3 regions of the Streptosporangium roseum DSM 43021 genome follow, and region 2 is predicted to be linked to each of the others. Evidence: riboswitches for the same ligand, from Rfam matches in the RefSeq annotation. Region 2 holds a riboswitch; each other region holds the start of a gene.
The links. Region 2 has a riboswitch for cobalamin ahead of metE (5-methyltetrahydropteroyltriglutamate--homocysteine S-methyltransferase). Riboswitches for the same ligand answer to the same signal wherever they lie in the genome.

Region 1: it holds a riboswitch for cobalamin, as region 2 does, so the genes downstream of both, SROS_RS48745 (ABC transporter substrate-binding protein) here and metE (5-methyltetrahydropteroyltriglutamate--homocysteine S-methyltransferase) in region 2, are expected to answer to the same signal.
Region 3: it holds a riboswitch for cobalamin, as region 2 does, so the genes downstream of both, SROS_RS30275 (ribonucleoside-diphosphate reductase subunit alpha) here and metE (5-methyltetrahydropteroyltriglutamate--homocysteine S-methyltransferase) in region 2, are expected to answer to the same signal.

Annotation. Positions count from the first base shown of each region.
Region 1 is NC_013595.1:5,581,306-5,584,505, forward strand. Features, by position in the region: gene SROS_RS24435 (TioE family transcriptional regulator) at 1-16, opposite strand, end outside; gene SROS_RS24440 (erythromycin esterase family protein) at 108-1,274, shown strand; cobalamin riboswitch at 1,465-1,662, shown strand; gene SROS_RS48745 (ABC transporter substrate-binding protein) at 1,822-2,817, shown strand; gene SROS_RS24450 (FecCD family ABC transporter permease) at 2,814-3,200, shown strand, end outside.
Region 2 is NC_013595.1:7,967,895-7,971,094, reverse strand. Features, by position in the region: gene metE (5-methyltetrahydropteroyltriglutamate--homocysteine S-methyltransferase) at 1-1,988, opposite strand, end outside; cobalamin riboswitch at 2,082-2,293, opposite strand; gene SROS_RS34775 (GNAT family N-acetyltransferase) at 2,365-3,006, opposite strand.
Region 3 is NC_013595.1:6,875,616-6,878,815, forward strand. Features, by position in the region: gene SROS_RS30275 (ribonucleoside-diphosphate reductase subunit alpha) at 1-1,773, opposite strand, end outside; cobalamin riboswitch at 1,972-2,172, opposite strand; gene SROS_RS30285 (Bug family tripartite tricarboxylate transporter substrate binding protein) at 2,171-3,199, opposite strand.

The sequences.
Region 1 (3,200 bases), 2.4 Mb from region 2:
GGTCCACTGGCCTCATGGGTGCATCACCGATTGAAGGTTAGTCGTGATAAAAGCGGGGATTTCCACGGCAAAGTTTACACCGAATGTTCAACGATACCGTTGAAGGCATGGATATCAAGGACATGGCCCGGCCGTTCGATGGCACGGGCATCTCGGCCTTCCTCCGGTCGCTTCCCGCCAAGCCCCTGCTGCTCGGCCTGGGCGAGGCCAGGCACTTCGTGGAGGAACTGGGCGACCTGCGCAACGAGATCTTCCGGCATCTGGTCGAGCACGAGGGCTACCGGTCGTTCGCCATCGAGAGCGACTGTCTCATGGGCCTCGTGGTCGACGACTACGTCACGACGGGTACGGGCACGCTCGACGACGTCATGGAACGCGGCTTCAGCCACGACTTCGGCACGTCCCCGGCCAACCGCGACCTCGTACGCTGGATGCGCGCGTACAACGAGGAGCATGACGAAAAGCTCCGGTTCTTCGGCTTCGACGGTCCGCTGGAGTATTGGGCCGAGAGCCCGCGCCAGGCGCTCACCGCCCTCTACGCCCTCCTCGACGGCCCGCTCCCCTGCACCATGGAAACCCTCGACGCGCTGCTCGGCCCGGACGGCCGGTGGACGGACGAGGCCACGGTCATGGACCCGTCCCGGTCGATCGGCCAGTCCGCCGACGCCCAGCGGCTGCGGCTGCTCGCCGACGACCTGGTGGCACTGCTCGACACTCAGGTGCCGCGGCTGAGCGCGGAGGACAGGGAGCGGGCGGAGCTGTACGGGCGCACCGCCGTCGGCCTGCTCCGCTACCACCACTGGATGGCCGACACGTCCCCGGCCCGGATAGCCAAGCTGTCGGGCCTGCGGGACGCGATGATGGCCGCCAACCTGCGTGCCGTCGCCGAGCGCGGCCCGGCCCTGGTCTTCTCCAGCAACCTCCACCTGCAGCGGAACAAGAGCTTCATGCTGCTCGGCGACCAGCCGCTGGAGTGGTGGAGCGCGGGGGCGATCACCGGAGCGCACCTGGGCGACCGGTACGCCTTCCTGGCCTCAGCCCTCGGCACGGTCGGCGACGACACCCCGCCCCCCGACACCGTCGAGGGCATCCTGTCCACGCTCCCGTGGGACCACTCTCTCATCGACGCCCGCCGCCTGGCCGAGGCCACCACGGAGCCCGCCCAGCGCATCTCCCACGATTTCGCCTATTTCCCGCTGGACCCGGCCCAGCTCGACATGATCGACGGCGTCGTCTTCCTCAAGCAGGCTGTCAGGCTGAAAAAGCTGGGTTGACAGGCGCGTGCGTGTCAGGCCATGCGTGACACGCACGCGCATCAACCACACCATTGGTGCGGTGGGGCGTCTCGGCCCTGTACCGCTTGATCAGCGCCGGCGCGGTCATCATCGGCGTGTGTGGTGTTGGGCGAGCCGAACCCCAGCGCCTTCAGAATCTGGACCGGTCTCGACGGTGCCGTATCCGCTTTTTGCCGTTGATGGATGGTGTGCGAGCATGGTCGGCGTTGGCGAGCGCGGAACGAGGAAGCCGGTGTGAATCCGGCGCGGTCCCGCCACTGTGATCGGCGAGCGAATCCCGAATCAGCCACTGCCCGCGTGCGGGTGGGAAGGCCGGGACGAGTGTTGACCCGAGAGCCAGGAGACTCACGCGGTCGCCTCCTCAGAGAAATTGGGGCGGATTTCCCCAAGAGAGGAACGGTGATCGCCATGCCGCGCATCTGGCATGAGGGCCTTCGGGATGCCCGCGACACGAGCTTCTTTTGAAGATCCGGCTCCTCGCCCATCCCGCTCATCGGGCTCAGCCCGTGAGTGAAAGGACCTGTTCATGACGGGCCGACGCTCGCTTCCCTTCCTCTCACTTCTCATACCCGCCTTGCTGGTGGCCGGCTGTGGAACCACCGGGCAGCCCACCGCCGGCCCCACGGCCGTCACGAGCCCGGCCGCCACCGGGTTTCCCCTCACCGTGACCAACTGCGGCGTGACCACCACCTTCCAGAAACCGCCGCAGCGGGCGGTGACACTCAACCAGCACGTCACCGAGATCATGCTCGCTCTCGGGCTGGAGAAGTCGATGGCCGGGACCGCTTTTCTCGACGACGAGATCCCTCCCGCCTACGAGAGCGCCTATCGGGGGATCAAGGTGCTCGCCGAGGAGTACCCCTCCTACGAGGCGCTGCTGTCGGCCGAGCCCGACTTCGTCTACGGCGGATTCACCAGCGCCTTCGACGACAAGGAAGGACGCAGCCGGGCCGTCCTGGCCAAGGCCGGGATCAACTCCCACGTCAACATCGAAGCATGCCCGACCGGTCCGGTGACCATGACCCAGGTCGAGGACGAGATCCGGACGATCGGCAAGATCTTCGGCGTGTCCGACCGCGCCGAGCAGCAGATCACCACGGCGCGCGCCGTACTGGACGGCGTCAAGGCCAAGATCGACGGAGCCGAACCGGCCCGGGTGTTCGTCTACGACAGCGGAGACAAGACCGCATTCACCGCGGGCGGCGCCGGCATCGGCAACGAGATGATCAAACTGGCCGGTGGGACGAACCTGTTCGCCGACCTTCCCAAGTCCTTCGGAGACGTCTCCTTCGAGCAGGTCGCCGACCGAGCACCCGAGGTCATCGTCATCTACGACTACGGGGACAAGCCCGTGGAGGGCAAGAAGAAGTTCCTGCTCGCCAACCCGGCCCTCAAGGACGTGCCCGCGATCAAGAACCAGCGGTTCGCGGTGCTGCCGCTGTCGTCCACGGTGCTGGGCGTGCGGGTTCCCGCGGGCGTGGAGGCCCTGGCCCGTCAGATCCACCCGGACCGCTTCGCGTGACCCGGACCGCCCCGCCCGGGACGCCGGCCGCCACGACCGCCGGCGTCCGCGGGCGCGTGCCGTACGCGCTGGTCCTGGCGGTGCTCGCCGTCGCCGTGGTGGCGGCCGCCACAGCCGGGATCGCGGTCGGCTCGGTACGCCTGCCGTTCGGCGAGGTGTGGGCCATCCTGCTGCACCGGTTGTATGCGCCTCTGGCCGAGCCCACCTGGGCACCGGTCCGGGAGACGATCGTGATGGACGTCCGCGTCCCTCGCATCCTGCTGTGCGGCGTGGTGGGCGCGGGACTGTCGGTGTGCGGGATGGCCCTGCAGGCACTGGTGCGCAACCCGCTGGCCGACCCGATGCTGCTCGGGGTGTCCTCCGGCGCGACGGTCGGCGCGGTC
Region 2 (3,200 bases):
CGCAGGTCCTCCAGCAGCTCCATCCCGGACCTGGCCGCCTCGACGCTGGTCACGTCCGCGTCCAGGTCGCCGATGGCGCCGATGATCTCGCCGAACTCCGAATAGCACATGTGCGTGTGGATCTGCGTGGAGTCCGACACCCCCGAGGTCGCCAGCCGGAACGCGGCGACCGCCCACGCCAGGTAGGCGGCGTGCCCGGCCGCCCGGAGTGGCAGCAGCTCCCGCAGCGCGGGCTCGTCGACCTGGATGATCCGGATTCCCGCCGCCTCCAGGTCGCGGATCTCGTCCCGCAGCGCCAGCGCCACCTGCCGCGCGGTCTCGGACAGCGGCTGGTCCTCCCGGACGAACGACCAGGCCAGCATGGTCACCGGTCCGGTCAGCATGCCCTTGACCGGCCTGCCGGTCCGGGACTGGGCGTAGACGGCCCAGCCCACCGTCATCGGCTCCGGCCTGGCCACGTCCCCGAACAGGATGGGCGGCCGGACGCACCGGGTGCCGTACGACTGCACCCAGCCGTGCTCGGTGGCCGCGTAGCCGTCGAGCTGCTCGGCGAAGTACTGGACCATGTCGTTGCGCTCGGGCTCGCCGTGGACCAGCACGTCCAGCCCGATGTCCTCCTGCAGCGCGATCACCGAGTCGATCTCGGCCCGCATCGCCGCCTCGTATCCGGCCCGGTCGGTCCGGCCCTCCCGGAGATCGGCGCGGGCCCGCCGTACCGCGTCCGTCTGCGGGAACGAGCCGATCGTGGTCGTGGGCAGCGGCGGCAGTCCCAGCGACGCGCGCTGGATCACCGCCCGCTCCGCGTGAGCGGCCCGCGCCGTCCCCTCGCCCAGCGCCTCCAGCCGGGCCCGCATCCGCCCGTCCACCGGAGCCCTCACCGGTACGGCGGGCACGACCGCGCCGGGTCCCTCCCGCATCGCGCGGCCGATCGCCACGACCTCCGCCACCTTCTGCCTGGCGAACGCCAGCCCCTCCGGCACCGCCGTCTCCCGCTCCACGTCGAGGGGGACGTGCATCAGCGAGCAGGAGGTGGAGATCACCACCTCCCCGGCCAGCCCGAGCAGGGCCGCGCAGGTGGACAGCGCGGCGGGCAGCTCGGTCCGCCAGACGTTACGGCCGTTCACCACCCCCGCCACCACGGACTTGGCCGCCATCCCGGGAGTGGAGGCCACCGCCGCCAGGTTGCCTGGACCGGCGACGAAGTCCAGGCCGACGGCCTCGACGCGGGTCGCGGCCAGCACGGGGAGCGCTGCACCGATCTCGCCGAAGTAGGTGGCGACCAGCAGCCGCGGGCGGTGGCTGAGCCCGCCCAGGTGCTCGTAGGCGCGGGCGAGCGCCTTCAGCTCCTCCGCCGACCGGTCCGCGGCCAGTGCCGGCTCGTCGAGCTGGACCTCGGTGACCCCGGCGGTGGCCAGCCGCTCCAGCAGCTCGGCGTAGACGTCGAGCAGGTCGTCCAGGAGCCGCAGCGGAGCGAAGGCGGGGTCGGCGGACTTGGCCAGCAGCAGGTAGGTGAGCGGGCCGACCAGCACCGGCCTGGTCTCGATCCCCAGCTCCCTGGCCTGGCCGTACTCCGCCAGAGGCTTGTCCCAGGTCAGCCGGAACCGCGTCTGCGGGCCCACCTCCGGCACGAGGTAGTGGTAGTTGGTGTCGAACCACTTGGTCATCTCCAGGGGGGCGGTTCCCTGGGCGCCGCGTGCCATGGCGAAGTAGCGGTCGAGGCCGTCGAGCTCGGCGAAGCGGGCGGGGACGGCGCCGACCATGACGCTGGTGTCGAGCATCTGGTCGTAGAAGGAGAAGGTGTTGGAGGGGATGTCGCTCAGCCCGGCGTCGCGCAGCTCGCTCCAGGTGCGCTCGCGCAGCTCGCGGCCGGCCTGTTCCAGCCCGGCGGCGTCGAGACGGCCCGCCCAGTAGGCCTCCACGGCCTTCTTCAGCTCCCGGTCGGGGCCGATCCGGGGGTAGCCGAGGACGGTGGTGCGTTGGTCTGTCATGGGTCCTTTTCCCTCGTGGAACCCGGCTTCGCGGGCATGACGAGGGGAGGTCCCCCCGGCCCTCCCGCGAGGCCATGGACTCACCGCGCGCCGGTCGGCGCGCGGACGGTGGCAGGTATTCGGACTCGTGGGCGTCGTGCGCGTTCCTACTGGCCGTCGCTTCCCAGGTGATCGCTCACCCAGTGCTCGTGTGACGGCGGTCGTTCCCACTCACCGCTGCGGGGCAGTCCCGGAATCGCACCGGGTTCCCTGTTGCCTCGCCGCTCCGGTGAGGGAGCGGCGAACCAGCCGCACCGGCAGCATAACCCGCCCCCGGCGAAAGCTTCGGCCGGTGGCACCGGATCGGGGAGCCGATATTCAGCCGCAACCGTCGCCCTCAGTGGAGGTTTTTGACCATCGTCTGCTGGTGAACCCCCCTGCCCTCGTATCGGAGGCCGGGCACCAGCGGCGTCGGGCCGTGCGTGGCGAACCCGGCGCGCTCGAAGAACCGCACCGCCCGGGTGTTCTCGGCCAGCGTCTGAAGGTGGCAGCCGGGGGAGCCGGCCGCCTTCAGCCGGTCGAGCCACAGCGCCATCAGGGCGTCGGCGGCGCCGGTCCCGCGCGCCTCGGGGGCCACGTTGATGTGCAGGTGCGACGGCCACCGCGCGTCGGTGAAGTCGCCTGCGGTGGGCCTGCGCCGTACTTTCGACACCGTCAGGTCGGCCAGGCTGCGCGCGAAGAAGGTCGCGGGACCGCGCCGGAAGAAGAGCCGGTACTTCCTGATGGCGTTCTCGATGCGCTCACCCTCGCTGGGGAAGGCCGCGCTGTCGAGGCAGCCTGCCAGGTAGCCGACCAGAGCGCCGTCGACCGAGGCGACGAACAGCGAGCTCGGCTCGAGGTCCATGTAGGGGTGGAGATAGATGGCCGCCTCGGACTCCTCATGTCCCCACAGCGAGGCTGTGGGTGCGCCCTCGCCGGCGCGGCTGAACAGCGCGCGCAGCTGGGTGCGGTCGGTCTCGGCGAACATGCGGGCTTCCATGCGCCCTCCCTTCTGCGTGCAACATACACGATTCTGCGTATGTCGTACGTTTTCAAGTGTCCGCAGGGTATTCACCGTGTCGCCCAGTCCCTGCGACACCCCCGAGAGGGAATCCGTCGGCCCTGGTGGCGGGCAGGCTGCGGGCCGGGGCCCGCTGTCGCACGCCGGTCGTGTCCGGCGTTCCTCCGCTGGTG
Region 3 (3,200 bases), 1.1 Mb from region 2:
GAGGAACTCTCCCGACAGGGTCTCGCGCTTGAAGATGTTGGAGACCTGGGGCTCGATGCACTCGTAGCAGCCGGCGATGGAGGCGATGGTGGCCGTGGGCGCGATCGCGATCATCAGTGAGTTGCGGAGACCGGTCTCGGCGATCCTGTCCCTGAGCGCCGCCCACTCCGGCGACCGCGCGGCCCCGTAGTGGTCGGGATGGAGCACGCCGGCGGCGGCCCGGGTGTCGTCGTAGGAGGGGTGACGGCCCCGCTCGACGGCCAGGTCGGAGGAGGTGGCGTAGGCCGCCAGCGCGATCTCCTCGGAGATCCGGGTGGACAGCTCCAGAGCCTGCGGGGAGTCGAACGGCAGCCGCAGCGCGAAGAGCACGTCCGCCAGGCCCATCACGCCCAGGCCGATCGGCCGCCACTTCCTGTTCGCGGTCCCGGCCTCGGGCGTCGGGTAGAAGCCCAGGTCGATGGTCCGGTCCAGGAACCGTACGGCGGTGCGGACCGTGCGGCGCAGCCGCGTCCAGTCGACGTCCCGGCCGTCCAGGTGGGCGGCGAGGTTGATCGAGCCGAGGTTGCAGACGGCCGTCTCGGCGTCGTTGGTGACCTCGAGGATCTCGGTGCAGAGGTTCGACAGGTGGATGACGTTCTCGGGCCGGGCCGTCTGGTTGGAGGTCCGGTTGGCCGCGTCCTTGAAGGTCATCCAGCCGTTGCCGGTCTGGGCGAGGGTCCGCATCATCCGGCCGTACAGCGACCGGGCCGGGATCTGCTTGACGTAGCGGCCCTCGGCCTCGGCGGCCCGGTAGGCCTCCTCGAACGCGGCGCCGTACAGGTCGGTGAGGTGCGGGACCTCCTTGGGGTCGAACAGCGACCACACGCCGTCGGCCTCGACCCGGCGCATGAACTCGTCGGGGATCCAGTTGGCCAGGTTCAGGTTGTGGGTGCGGCGGGCCTCCTCGCCGGTGTTGTCGCGCAGTTCGAGGAACTCCTCGACGTCGGCGTGCCAGGACTCCAGGTAGACGCAGGCCGCGCCCTTGCGGCGGCCGCCCTGGTTGACCGCGGCGACGCTGGAGTCCAGCGTGCGCAGCCACGGCACGATGCCGTTGGAGTGGCCGTTGGTGCCCCGGATCAGCGAGCCGCGCGAGCGCACCCGGGTCCAGGCGATGCCGATCCCCCCGGCGTACTTCGACAGCCGCGCGACCTGCCCGTAGCGCTCGTAGATCGCCTCCAGCTCGTCGCGGGGCGAGTCGAGCAGGAAGCAGGAGGAGAGCTGGGGCCTGCGCGAGCCGGAGTTGAACAGGGTGGGCGAGCTGGGCAGGTAGGACAGGGTGGACATGAGCGCGTACAGCTCGGCCGCCTCTTCGACCGTCTCCGACAGGCCGCAGGCCACCCGGAGGAAGAAGTGCTGCGGGCGCTCCAGGACCTGGCGGGTCCGCGGGTGGCGCAGCAGGTAGCGGTCGTAGACCGTGCGCAGCCCGAAGTACTCGAACCGGTCGTCGGCGTCCTGCGCCACCAGTGCGTCCAGCTCCGCGGCGTGGGCGGCCACGAAGGCGGCCAGCCCGTCCTGGACGAGCCCGGCCGCGTGGGTGGCGGCGACGGACTCGGAGAAGGCCCGGACCCCGTGCCCGGCCGCCTCGTCGGCGATCAGCTCCGCCAGCAGGCCGGCGGCGATCCTGGAGTTCTCCGGATCGGTGATCACCCGGGCGGCGGCCTCCTCGATGGCCAACCGGCGGTCGGCCGGGCCGTCGCCGGTCTTCTTGGAGACGTCGACCAAGGTCTGTGTCACGTGCTACCCCTCGCGCGCTCGAATTCCCCGTACGGCTCTCACCGGAAGGGCGCACGCGACCGAGAGCGGTCCCGGGCATGCCGGACCGCCTCATCCGCGGGCCCTCCCTCGAGGCCCTGGACAGCTTGCGTGGTCGAGTCCGCCTCGCCCGGCACGCCTCGGGCCGCTCCACGCGTCCCAGGTGCCCGGTCCGGCTCCCTCTTCCACACGTCACCGGCAGGTTTTCGGACTCACGGGCGCCTCGCACACGCCTACTGGCCGTCGCTTCCCAGGCAAACTGCGCCCAGTGCTCTCATGACGGCGGTCGTTCCCGTTCACCGCTGCGGGGCAGTCCCGGAATCTCACCGGGTTCCCTCTTGCCTCGCCCCCGAAGGGCGAACCAGCAACGAGCAGGATCCTACATGTAGGGCCGCTGGACGCAACTACCCCAACAGCTTGTGGCGAAAGTGCTCAGCAGCCCGAGCTCGTTGAGCACTTCCCGGGTGCGGCGGGTCTCGGTGGCGAGCCACTGCCGGAAGTCGTCCCCGCTCAGGTAGACCCGGTTCCAGCCGTTGGCCGCGCAGATGGCCCGCCAGCGGGACGAGGCGTCGACGCGGTCGCACAGGGCGACGGCCACGTCCCTGTCCTCGGAGCTCATGCCGCGAGGGCCGAGCACGCCGCACCAGTCGGTGTACTCCAGGCGGACGTCCAGCTCCATCAGCGTCGGGGCGTCGATCCCGTCGATCCGCTCGGCGGAGGAGACCACCAGCGGACGCAGGCGGCCCTCGGCGATCTCGGGCACGAAGGAGCGGGCCGAGCCCAGCAGCGCGGCCACCCGGCCGTCGTGGAGCGCCTGGGCGGCCTCGGCCCCGCTGGAGTAGCCGGCGTAGTCCAGCAGCCGGGTGTCCACACCGAGACACTTGCCGATCATGCCGTAGAGCACATGGTCGGAGCCGCCCTCCATCCGGCCGCCCACCGCCAGCCCGGCCGGGTCGCGGCGGAGCGCCGCGGCGAAGTCCTCGAAGGCGCGCAGGCGGGAGCCCGCCGGGACGACCAGGGCCGCCCAGTCGCCGACCATGCGGGCCAGGGGGGTGGTGGACTCCACCACGGAGGCGGCGTTGGCGATCTCCGCCCCCGCCACCATCGGCATCCCGGTCAGGAGCAGCCTGCCCTCGCGGGTGAAGGGCTCGCGGGCGGCGGCGAACGCCCCCAGCGCGGCGGCGCCCAGGCCGCCCGGATAGTTGCTCACCTCGGCCGCCCGCGCCAGCCTGTCCCCGGTCAGGACCGAGGCCAGCGCACGCGCGGCCCGGTCCCAGCCCTGCCCGCGCTCGGCGGGCGCGACGACGGTCAGCCGGCCCGCCGGCGGCAGGCGGGAGCCTCCCGCTCCACCGCAGCCGCCGGCGACCATGACCCCCAGGGCGAGCACAAAGAACCGCCTACGGTGCATA